4 regions of the Ammoniphilus soli genome follow, and region 1 is predicted to be linked to each of the others. Evidence: riboswitches for the same ligand, from Rfam matches in the RefSeq annotation. Region 1 holds a riboswitch; each other region holds the start of a gene.
The links. A riboswitch is a leader RNA that binds a small molecule or an ion and turns the genes downstream of it on or off. The one in region 1 is predicted to bind cyclic di-GMP.

Region 1 (3,055 bases):
AAATATGCTTCTGGTCCACAAAAAATCCAGCACCTTGATTGGAAGAAGCTCTAACAACTACCGTAGAGCGAAGGGCATTCGCTACAGCATTAATCGTCTTATCTTCCTCGGATCCACTGACTTGACGGAATTCCTTTTGAATCGCCTCCTGCTGTTTATGCAAAATCTGGGATAATTCAGCCCTTGTTACATACTGATTCGGCCGAAAAGTTCCATCATTAAATCCATTGATGATGCCCGATTCACTTAAAGATTTTACAGCGGGGTAGGCCCAATGATCTGCCGGTAGATCCTTAAAATAAGAACCGGAATTAGCTAAGGCAAATCCGCCGAACAAGGAAAAGATGATCAACATGAACAACGTTCGTTTTTTCAATCCTGCAACCTCCTAGGTGAAAGTCGTTAACAAAAATAGTTAATTCGACGACTCCCTTTAAAACCCTTTTATGATGCAAAAAAGTTATCAATAAGAGCATCCCCTATCATGGGATGCCTTTCTATCGCTTAAGTCTTTGTAAATCATGGTCTGACATAATGACATGTCCAACATTCTCTATTAGTTTATCGCAGCATTTTAATATGACCGAATCCGTTAGCTTTTCCTTTCCTTATTTTCGCTTTAAGGAAATATGGACACCGCTTGCCCTCATAGGAATTCGATTCTATAGAGAAACTGAATCCGGTGCTTTGTTTGTGAAGCTGAAGAATCGGCCCCGCAAACAAATTACTAGAACAGAGGAGTCCAAATAAAAAAATCGTTCGTTGTTTTTATTATGAATTGAAAGAAGGTGGTAATGGCATACTTAGGCTTTTTATTATATGTCAACATTGTGAAAAACAATTTCCCTGCCCCCTTCAAATAGATTTAGATGTTTTTGTTGCTGAACTGGGAGGAAATTCAGTCAGGTGCCCCCATTGTGAAAACCGAACGGTGAACTAGGCTTTGATATTCTAACCAGAAGCAAAAGGAAAAAGAAAAGGTAGCAAAGATAAAAATTCATTCTTTTCACCTTTGAACTGTAACAAATGGTTTCTCCTTTTCTATTAAGGAAATTACCACCACTTGCAAAGCCGGCACTGGCTTAAATGTCCAATCCCACCTGCCAAAGCGACAGAAATTACCCACTTTTTTCTCATTTGATATCCTCCTTGAAATCAAATTCTACAGCAATCCGTTGATTCACACCCTTTCCAATGATCGCTTGTTCATGTCTTCCAAGAGCTCCTTCTCTTTTTCCTTTCCACCACCTGAACAGCCATACCCAAGCTAGAATTCTGATCCACAAACAGCCGGGCCCCGGCAAGACAGCCGCCCAAATAAGTCAAATGAGCCAACACGACAATAAAAAGCTATGAATCAGATTCGATTTACATCGCTCATGCTTTCAAAGCAAAATCTATATCTCATTCCCGGTGATGTTCATCCCAATGCAGATGGCCAAGCCCTTTTGGCTCAATTGGCTATTGATTTAATACCCTAACGAAGGGCTGCGAGAGCAGCTCTTTTATACTGCTATTTTATATTGATTCTTCATATGCTATATTATGAAGTAACTAAATCAATGGATGCGATGAACGATTTTCTGTACAGTGGGCACTTGGAAAATCGGGAGCGAGTAGTGCAACCGACCGATTCTTTCTTTGGGATGGAGTCGGTTTTTTCTATATTACGGGTAAGGAGAACACCATGAATCGCAAGCGCTATATTTTAGGAGGTTTTCTACTTTGCCTCTTCCTACTTATTTATCGCTGTGAGTTCCAACCCCCATTAAAAATTGTCCCGGATGACTCGGACAGTCCTCTCTATCACTTTTTCGTTAACCATATGCTGGATGCTTCAGGAGGTGTGTATACCAATCTGCGGGATGATCATCCGATCGTTGCGGATGTAGCCAAAAATCATGCCTACTTATCAGAATCTACGGGGCTGCTGCTACTCTATGCCGTAAACAAACAGAAAAAGGACCTTTTTGATCAGCAAGTGCAATTTCTAAATAAGCATCTTTTAATGAAGGAGAGTATTATAAGGTGGATGATAGATCCCGCTCGAAAGCTCGAAGCGGAAAGCAATGCCAGTATAGACGATCTTCGGATCATTCGGGGACTCCTCTTAGGATACCGCCTATGGGGCGAGACTTCCCACCTTCATCAAGCCTTAGCCCTAGCCGAAGGTGTGAAAAAGTGGAATCTAAGGGAAGATTTTTGTCTCGTGGATTTTTATCATACGGTAGATAATGAAAGAACAAGTAGGACTACCATTTCTTATCTCGACCTTTACACGATGAAGCTATTGTCTGCTGACGACCCGGTTTGGGAAGAGGTCTACCAACATTCGTTACAGTTAATAGAGAACGCTCGGTTAGCTAGTGGACTTTATCGCAAAACCTTTGATTACCAACAAAACCAATGGCTTCCTCAACAAGAAGTCAACTTAATCGATAGCCTTTATACCTCGCTTCATCTATGGGAAGCTGGAATAGATGATGATAAAACGGTATCTTTCATTAAAAAGCAATGGGAACAACAGGAGCGGTTGGTGGGCATCTACTCTCCTGAAGGTCAACCTATGGCAGCATTTGAATCCCCTGCCGTTTACGGATTGGCTCTTCGCATCTTAGAAAAAACAGAAGAGAAGCAGCTTATAAAGGAAATCGCAGAAAGACTCTACCTTTTGCAGGTCCAAGACTCCCATTCCCCCTATTATGGTGGCTTTGTAGACTTACAGGAGAAAGATGCCTTTTCATTTGATCAACTTCAAGTCTTATTAGCGGAAAGCGAGGGTATATGGGATGACAAGCAAAAGTGATAGAACCTACTTCTATCTGCTAGGGGTTTTTCTTTCTGTTATCTTGATATGCATTTACATTATTTTTTCTATCCAATTTCATCCTTATAACTACCTTTATTTTATGCTTTCGGCTCTGCTGATCGTGGTTTGCTTCATCCGCGGATTAAACGAAGCCCTGCTTTTTTCCATCCTGTTCGTTTTCGGACATGGAACCGTGATTTTATCCCGAATTTACTTTTATAAGACGATCTCCGAAATAACCCTGAA
Region 2 (3,055 bases), on a different contig from region 1:
AACCGGGAGATACTTTATGGGCTATTGCAGGGCAATTTTATCCGGAACGCACTCGTGAAGAAGCTGTACAATTAATTAGGGAGAGCAATGGATTTTCCGGTCCGACGATCCATGCCGGACAAACTATTTTGCTTCCTTAGCCAAATGGTGAACAATTGAAAAAAATTATAGAATTGCTACAGTTTTGGGAGCACAACCTATCATTCTAGTAGTATAATAAACTTGGAGAGAAATCTAGGATGAGGGGGACCTGAGATGCAGGCTAAAGAGATGATGCAAGATGGCCTATCTGCACAAGGTATAAAATTGGAAGTGGTAGGGGATGCAATTTATCGGTTTTCTCAGTACCAATGTGAATGGATGGTCCCTCAGCACATTATAGATAGGATGCTGAATCAAGATATTGATCAAACCGTCGAGTTTATTACATGCAAGTTGTTTTATGTCGTGCGGAGAATTGAAGAATAAAAATCTGTTTGCAAAATGCCCACATTTTTGCCCAAGTAATTTTTTTGACCACAACTTAGGTGGTCAATAACCATAGCCGCAAGGTTAAACGCTAACTGTAGAATTCATTTAGTCCATGTTGGGGGCATTGGTATTGGACTGATGTCCTCTTTTTTATTCTAAGATAGGAAGAGGGGAGCAGAGGTCAACTAAGTTCCTTTTAGAAACTCTGACATCATGTCTGTTACCTTTGACTCTAAAACGTCCCAACTTGGATTCTGCACATGGTGATTACCATGATATGCATATTTTAAATCTAAACGCTTATCCAATGGCTTCTCTGAGTATATTTAATAAATAAAATAACACATTTTTTGAGCCTCTGTAACAGTTCAGAGGCTTTTTTCTATAAGGTGCAATATTAAAAACCTAACCAAAACTAACTTTTGACAATTCTAAAGAATCTATTATCAAATCATTTATAGGTATTTTATTTCCGTTGTAGGTAATAAGAAGGATTTTGTATAATAATGTGTATAATAGGAACAAACGCACGAATGATGTATTATTTTATTTCTTACAAGAAGGAGAATAACTGTGCGAAAAAAATTTGAGACTATGGAAAAATTGGCTATCATGAATGGTAAGTTAATCGATATTGGACACAACATAAGTAAAGGGAATATTTCGGACGAAGAAGTGGTTAAACAGTTGAAAGATGTTGAAAAATCATTGCATGAACTGATCGATCAGTACAACAGTGTTCAATAAAAATTTGATTGATCTTATTTCGACGAAAAAAATTTTTTTGTCCGTGCCAAATGTACTAACTACAATACCAGTTTTATGGTAAAATTGAAATTAATTTTAAAGGCAAAACCATCGAAAGATGGCGACGCAAAGCTAAAGGGGCTACATTGGTTAATCCGATTTGCCAGCCAGTTGCCAAAGCCAAAAGTCCCCTTCAATTATTATATGGAGGGTAAAAATGAACCGATATAGCAAACAACAGATTCTGCATATTATTGATTTAATGCGAATGGACTCCAACAATTTTAATGATGTGGTTAGTATGGAGTTTCGAGATCAGTTAATCAAGGATTATGGACTGACTCATAAAGAAATTGATATTATTGAGTTAACTTTAAGTAAGGCGTATAGAAATATCTATGAGTTGCTTTGCGAATAACAAGATCATTTCGAGGACATACTCGGGATGATCTTTTTGTTTTCTAACAAACACCAAAAATCCACCTAGCTGTGTAGGAGGATTCGACGGAGGCTACATGCTCTTTAAGTTCTTTTAACAATCTTCTTATGGTAGCGGTGGTTCTTTCAAGATCATTAGCGATTTGTTCAAGCGGAATATTTTCGAAATTTCTATATTTTAGATATAACCGAAGTATGATCCAGGTGAGTGGGAAGTAAGCAGGATAAGAATAAGGCACATAGCTTGTCTATTGAATTAAGGATGTGGAGTGGACAAGAGGAGAAGTAGTTCCATATTTTGAATGGTTACATATATGGAAAACAAGTTTATAAAAATTCTAAACACCCTATCTCTAGTATAAATTGCAACTCCCCTGTTGCATGTTAATGGATGTTGGTCTTTTGGCTAACATCTTTTTTAATCGCATACAGTATACTGTGTATTATATATAAATAAAATGTTCGTAATTTTTTTATAAAAAATCTAGACAAAACAACAAAATAGGAGTATAAACAATGTTAAAGGTAAAATTTACATAAGGTGAAGAATATGGATGAGTTTACACTTTATCTCAATTCGATAAACGATATTGAGGAACTTAATGATATTAAAGAAGAAATAAAAAACCAAGTTATTAATTCTGAAATAACTTGGCAAGAAAGAATTGAATTGTACCGAAGAGTACGATCTATAAACTTGCGTATCAAACAATTGGAGGATACCGTTCAACCTTGACTTTTCTAATTTTCTTCTTTAAGCAATTTTAAGGTACATATGCCTAAAGGTACTTTTTCTTCATTTAATAATGTGTAGCCAGTTGAGAAAATTTTAACTTCTGTTTTGTTATCTAGATGTAATTTGCCACATTTGATGCAAAAGTACATTTTCCCTTCAATCTCCATTTCCCCAGTATCTCCATTCGCCCTCAAATTCACAACATTCTCTATTTTACATGATAAGAATTCTTTCTTAAACAATTACTTCTTGTCAAATTCAATCAAATTCTGACAAATTGCTACTTGTTAATGGAATTGGGACACAGTCTAATGGCTTTGTGTTCTTTTTTTACTGTCTTAAAAATGAAATGCAAGCTTTTACGCGATTATTATAGTCAATTGCAATTGTAGTATTGGAGGAGTAAATGGGTATACAAATCATCTTAGATCTTGGCAAAAGTAAGTACTTAATGTGGATATACTTGAAGGAACGGGACTTTAAAAGACCATCAATGCAAGTGATAGTTAAACATTTTGGTAGGCATCCAAGAACCATTATATACACCAATGTGAATGGATGGTCCCTCAGCACATTATAGATAGGATGCTGAATCAAGGTATTGATCAAACCATCGAGTTTATTTCATGCAAGTTGTTTTATGTCGTGCGGAGAATCGAAGAA
Region 3 (3,055 bases), on a different contig from region 1:
CAGGATAAAGTATGGGTGTACGATCCGGATGACAATGCATGGGAGATCTTTTATACCAAGGAAGACTCCGAATTTGAATCGGCTGGTGACCCAAGAGATCTATCTCTATGCTGTGCACCCGCACCTAATCAAGTTACCCCTGTAGCCATAGAACTAGGCAAGTTCAAGAAATAAATTTGGTTTCAAATAAAAAGCGCCTCTCCCCAATGGAAAGGCGCTTTCTTGCATCCTGCTCGATAGGACACTTTTTATCACGACAAAAATCGTAACACCATGGTGGAAGTAATCCCTGCAACGACTGTCGATAACAAGCTGCGTGTCATGATGGCCACTAAAAAGGTCGGCAGGGCTGCTAATGCTTCTAAATTAAGTAATGAGATTTCTCCGTCATGCATCAAAAGCTCTTGGCCGATTAAAGCCGCCATCACAGAAATGGGAACATAATTTAACCACCGCATAGCCCACTCCGGCAATTCAATTCGGCTTAGTACCATTAAAGGCAGTACCCTTGGAATGAACGTAACAAGAGCCGTACCTACAATAATCAAAAACATACCCCATCTTACTTCCATTTTTCCATCACCATCCCTACCGTGGAGGCCAGCACCGTCGCTGCAATGACACCCATACTGCCTGAGATCGCAAAACTGCTGCCCACAGCGATAATTACGGCACTTACCGCAACAATAAGATCTAATTTCAAATTGGATCTGCTTATCATAGCGAGAATAAGAAGACCGATAAACATAGCGGGCAAAGCAAAATCCAGTCCGAACTTCTCTGGATTTGCAATCCATTGCCCGAAATACGCCCCTGCAAGATTGGCTAAGAACCAGTTCAGATAGGCGGTTATATTGAGGCCATGCATCCATTTTTCACTGATGCCTCTTTCTTTTGCCCTCTTGTTAATCGCAACGCCAAACGTCTCATCTGTAAGAAGAGAACCCACAAGCATATTCCTGAACGGTGTAAGATGTCTAAAAAAAGGAGATAAGGCAGCACTAAGTAAAATATGGCGTAAATTCACAAACAAAATGGTAATAATTATAGCAGTAGGCGAGCTGCTTGCGGCTATCATCCCAGCGGCAATAAATTGAGCTGACCCGGCATAAAGAGCGATTTCCGCTATGCTAAGCCCTGCTGTCTTTTGAACAACACCAGCAGCAAACCCAATGCTAAGATAGCCCAGTAAAGTCGGAACGCAATCTTTCACCCCTTGCAAAAAACTGTCTTCCCTCTGAGCCATATGGGTTTCCAGTTGAACATTTTCCAGACTCACCCTACAACCTCCATTCAAGTTCAAACAAATAGAAAATACGGTTCACCTTTCTTGAACCGTTTCCTGCAGCTTCATAAAAATAGTCTGTTTCTCTACGAGACCTCATAAATGAGCATACAATCATGCTTTATTTATAAAATCATGTATAAAAATATTTGTCAAACACTCAAGCCTTCAAATTTAAACAATATATTCATTAACTTGACAAGGACTACCCCTTTTCTTTTGCTGATAATTATGATAAAAATAGATTATACCACGATAATAGCAAATTCATCGAAAGATGAAGACGCAAAGCCACGGGCCTACCGTTGAATAACCATGGCAGCCGGGTTACCGAAAGGAGAAATGAAAGTGAAGGTAGAAATCAAGCGTCTCGAATTGATGACAAACATTGAAGAGTTAAGGGTAGTAAAGGAAAAACTAAAGGATGACGTTATGGACCCCATGTTAAACTGGCGAGAAAGAATTGAGTTATATCAGTCTATACAAGGGATTAATGAACGAATCCAAATGTTAAACAGTAGACTCCAAGAAAACCTCGTAAGCGCTTAGCTGCAAGCTTTCTACGTCCTTTAAGATCATAAATCTCAAATAGAAAAAAGAGGGTGTCCCAAAAGCCTAGCTTTTGAGGGACTCCCTCTTTTTTCGCATAAAAAAACAAGAAAACCGTTCTCTTTGGTAATTTCGTAGTTATCACGCCAACGACTAACAATATAGCAAAATAAAAAGATTGAATTATCCGTTGTGAATGCCATTTGCACCTTCTCCCATTAATGTATGTCTTTCTTCTTGAATCGTCCTCCTTTAACATCATGGATATTCCCAATGGCTAAGAATGCCGTTTTGTCTACTTCTTCTACAATGGATTTGAGCTTGGCTTCCTCCAGTCGAGTGATTACGCAAAAAATAACCTTCTTGTCATCACCAGTATATCCGCCTTCACCCTGTAAATAAGTCACTCCACGACCTAAACGAGCTAGAATCGTGTCTCCTACCTCCTTATGCTTGTCACTGATAATCCATACGGATTTTGATTGGTCCAACCCTTCAAGGGTGATATCTATCATCTTAAACGCGATATAGTACGCAATCAGGGAATACATCGCCCGGTCCCATCCAAACACAAAACCGGCACTGCCCAAAATGAACAAGTTGAAGAACATCACGACTTCCCCAACAGAGAAAGGCGTTTTCTTATTAAACAAGATGGCAATAATTTCCGTGCCATCCAGCGATCCGCCATAACGGATAACCATCCCTACCCCGGCGCCTAAAATGATTCCTCCAAACACGGCAGCCAGAAGGGGGTCTTTCGTCAAGACGGGAACAGGATGCAATAAAAATGTTCCAATTGACATAACGCTTATTCCAAATAAGGTGGATATTGCGAACGTCTTTCCGATTTGCTTATATCCTAATAAAAGAAAAGGCAAGTTGAGCAAGAAAAGCAGATAGCCCAATTTGATACCCAAAAGATGTGAAAGGATGATCGAGATTCCAACAATCCCCCCATCAATAACCTTGTTGGGAACTAGAAAGATCTCCAGTCCTACGGCAACAAAACAAGCCCCTAAAAACATAAAAATGGCTCTCTTTAATATTTTCAGTTTTGTCAATTTTTGATGTTGAATTTGTTGCTCTGCATGCGCTGTTTCCAAACAATTCTCACTCCTTTGGGTAATGATTCTGTCCCTCTTGATAATTAGAAAAACTCAAGTCTGCTATTAAAAACGCGAGGGTAAAGATTAAACCTTTGTTTTAGTTTATGGATAA
Region 4 (3,055 bases), on a different contig from region 1:
CCAAGTAGGTGGGTAGAAGCCGACAGGTACATATTTCTGGTTTGAATAAGGGATCTTGTTAGAAGTTAGTTTAAGCATGGCATGAATTAATTTATGCCGCCAATAGAATAAAGTAACGTAAGAAATTCCAACACTGATTGAAGCCAGTCGAAGAGACTCCCCACGAACCATACTTTCAAGGAATTTCACCCATTTGTCAGGAAAGTGAGTACGGTGAAGGGGGGTATTAGTGTATTCATTAAATGTCCGTTCACAGGATTTGCATTTATACCGTTGTCGGCCGCGATACTGGCCATGACCGATGACCCAATGGCTTTGGCAATGAGGGCATGTGGAAGGGCGGTTTTGTTTTTTAGAGGATAAGAGGCTTTGCAGAATCTTATTTATGGTGGGTTGATCTTTGAAACGTTTGAGATCATCTTGAAGTGATTTCTTCTTACGTAATGGTGAAATCTTTAACAATAGAGCTCACTCCTCTTTTAGGAACGTTTGTTCCTATTTTACTACGAATTCTATTTAAAGTCCACCCACAATGCTGTTTAACTGAAAGGTTGCTACAAACGAATTGGCTTCAACTGTTAAGCTATATAAAGCTTTCATTATCCAGAGTCCTGCGGATTATCAAGGACACTAAAATAGGTAAGATCTGTATGCTTGCATAGACTAGCTTTGAAGTGATCTAAGCATGAAAAAGCCCTGCCTAAATTGGCAGGGCTCTTTGATTTTCTAGAGCAAGTGGCTAGTCTTTTATCTTGTTTTTCTCTATTATCTTCTGTTTCAAGAACTTACGAAACTCTTCCTTGCTTTTTCCTGAGTCCATCGCTTCTTTTACTAGCCTATACGTCTCATCGTCGATACGGTGGTTACCAAGCATGTAATAGGCTCCTTTGTTATTGTTTTTTACCATAAGTTAACAATAATAGAAATATGCCTTACTTAGCCAGTGAAGATTGTCCTAAAAAATTCCTGATTTCCTCAATTGAGATTCCTAATGCCCTTGCCTCAAGAATTAGATTTAGCCATTCCGGATCTAAGAAGTCTTGCTCCGTCCCCACAGTGTCCCACCCCTGCCCCGTTCTTATTGGTACCAGAATTCAATAAAAGCTATAAGTGCATTTTACCAATAAGTGAATATCGAAGTGTGTCATAACATGGAGTTTAACAAAATTTAAGGTAAATTATTCTGAAAATTTCTATGAAAGCAAACGAAAGGTGTATATTTTTGGGGAAGTTTAAGAGCTAGATCGAAAACATCTTATTTCGATGATAAACCACCTTATGGTGAATGATTAGTTTTTGTTCGTTATCAGTACAATCTTTTAACATCTGTTCATTTAAACAATACCAAAAGCAGTGCCAATTGTATTTCCATCTTTGAAATAAATTCACGATTTACCCCCTGATCATGATCACATAAAACGACGGAGGGAAGGGTCATCTACTTTCGTTTTCGATAGCTGGCTGGCATATCAGATAATCCGATGAAGCCCCTTTAGCTTTGCGTCAGCTCTTTTCAGAGGTTTTGCCATTATCGTACGATTTATGTGATTTGTCGAATATAGTCATATTTTAAAGTTTACAGAAATACGTCAGGAGAGAATATCGCGCTTTATACCCTTATTTCTATTTATGAGTGGGAAAATAGAACTATTTTGGAAGAAATAAAAGCTGAACTTTCCTTTTTAAAGGAATTCGGCTTTAGTCTAACTATATCATTTCGGCATTTACATCCAACCAAAGCTCAATTTCTTCTTTTAACAGGAATAGGAGCTTTCCGCCAATTAATTTTACTTGGTACAAATCGGGGGAGACGACTGTGCGCACATAACCAATTGCACCGTAAGATGGGTGGTTCTCATTGTTCACTTTTACAATGTTTCCCTTGGTCAATACCTCGTGCGAGTTCATCAGATTCCTCCTCCATTAGTCAGTAGCCAGATTGCTTACCTTCATTATAGAAAGGGAAGGTTTGGAGTTGTTGAAGTTTGGTACATTTTTTTACATAGAAAACACCTCTTCGGGAGATGTTTATCTTTTGTGTAAGAAAATCTACATCCCGCTGATTGCCTTCTTTATCTTAATGGAACCTCAGCCTACCAGCCGATAGTTGCACCGCCTGTGAAAACGAATGTAACCCGTCCTGCATAATGGCAGGGAAATTATCGATGCATAATGAAAAGACCTCCCTCCAGTCTATAAGACAGGATAGGGAGGTCTTCTTATTTTTTGCTAAACCGCTGCAGACTGCCTTCCGCTCTTATTTTCTTTCCTTGTATTGCCACTTAAAAGTCGATTGACTATCAAGGCTAGGAAATAAGAGAAAATGAGGGTTATGACAAAAATAGCCCCTAAATAGAGCAAGTAAAACCATTTGCTTTGAATCAGCAAGTCGGTATAACCGTATCTATATAAAAAATATTTATTGGCGAAATTAATAAAGGCGGAATGGCTTAGAAAGATATAAAAGGTCATTCCTTTCTGGAACCGAAGATGAACCTTATGAATAACTTGGGTAAGCAGGACCCAAGCTGTAACGAGCAATGTGATAGAAGAAAACACAAAAGAAAGATGATTCGCTACAAAAAGTTGTTCAGAGAAGACAAAGTATATCCAACTACCTATAAAAAGAAGGGTCAAGAGCGACAATAACTTTTTATTTCTCCTTAATTGCGTAATAATTTGAGTGCGGTACCAATAAAGTAGATGCCCCGTGTATATTGTAAAAATCCAGGTGGGCAAAAAATGGCGGACATTCAAATCAATCCAGCCGGAATACCCTCGAATGAAGAGAAACTGAAATACAACAAAGACAGGAATAAACAGATAGATCGTTTTTTTCGTTATTAGATTTCGAAACAAGTAGGCAAACACATAATATTGAAAGAGCATAAAGACAAAGTAAAGGTGTCTTCCCGTATTGCCGAGAAGAATATTTTCAAAATGATGCTGAAAATGGGGCCATGCTCCATGAAGAACCTTGTGGTACACGACTCCTGCCAGTAAAAAGGGAATCAGGATATAATATAGCTTTCCTTTAAAGTAAGGCGCTGCTTTG

Region 2: another riboswitch for cyclic di-GMP. It lies ahead of ABLT31_RS10005 (hypothetical protein); the one in region 1 lies ahead of ABLT31_RS27840 (glycosyl hydrolase family 8).
Region 3: another riboswitch for cyclic di-GMP. It lies ahead of ABLT31_RS03800 (hypothetical protein); the one in region 1 lies ahead of ABLT31_RS27840 (glycosyl hydrolase family 8).
Region 4: another riboswitch for cyclic di-GMP. It lies ahead of ABLT31_RS26030 (anti-repressor SinI family protein); the one in region 1 lies ahead of ABLT31_RS27840 (glycosyl hydrolase family 8).

What each region holds. Positions count from the first base shown of each region.
Region 1 covers NZ_JBEGDL010000023.1:22,217-25,271, forward strand. Annotated here, with positions in the region: gene ABLT31_RS27825 (trypsin-like peptidase domain-containing protein) at 1-376, opposite strand, end outside; gene ABLT31_RS27830 (hypothetical protein) at 1,134-1,286, opposite strand; gene ABLT31_RS27835 (hypothetical protein) at 1,353-1,481, shown strand; cyclic di-GMP riboswitch class II at 1,556-1,640, shown strand; gene ABLT31_RS27840 (glycosyl hydrolase family 8) at 1,688-2,806, shown strand; gene ABLT31_RS27845 (GGDEF domain-containing protein) at 2,790-3,055, shown strand, end outside.
Region 2 covers NZ_JBEGDL010000003.1:441,590-444,644, reverse strand. Annotated here, with positions in the region: gene ABLT31_RS10020 (LysM peptidoglycan-binding domain-containing protein) at 1-140, shown strand, start outside; gene ABLT31_RS10015 (hypothetical protein) at 256-468, shown strand; gene ABLT31_RS10010 (hypothetical protein) at 1,084-1,218, shown strand; cyclic di-GMP riboswitch class I at 1,310-1,397, shown strand; gene ABLT31_RS10005 (hypothetical protein) at 1,436-1,636, shown strand; gene ABLT31_RS09995 (DUF3973 domain-containing protein) at 2,398-2,586, opposite strand.
Region 3 covers NZ_JBEGDL010000001.1:679,408-682,462, reverse strand. Annotated here, with positions in the region: gene ABLT31_RS03815 (ArsI/CadI family heavy metal resistance metalloenzyme) at 1-174, shown strand, start outside; gene ABLT31_RS03810 (AzlD domain-containing protein) at 252-572, opposite strand; gene ABLT31_RS03805 (AzlC family ABC transporter permease) at 563-1,279, opposite strand; cyclic di-GMP riboswitch class I at 1,536-1,620, shown strand; gene ABLT31_RS03800 (hypothetical protein) at 1,601-1,834, shown strand; gene ABLT31_RS03795 (YitT family protein) at 2,053-2,862, opposite strand.
Region 4 covers NZ_JBEGDL010000018.1:88,179-91,233, forward strand. Annotated here, with positions in the region: gene ABLT31_RS26020 (IS1/IS1595 family N-terminal zinc-binding domain-containing protein) at 1-462, opposite strand, end outside; gene ABLT31_RS26025 (anti-repressor SinI family protein) at 740-874, opposite strand; gene ABLT31_RS26030 (anti-repressor SinI family protein) at 933-1,055, opposite strand; cyclic di-GMP riboswitch class I at 1,450-1,537, opposite strand; gene ABLT31_RS26035 (hypothetical protein) at 1,708-1,908, opposite strand; gene ABLT31_RS26040 (acyltransferase family protein) at 2,230-3,055, opposite strand, start outside.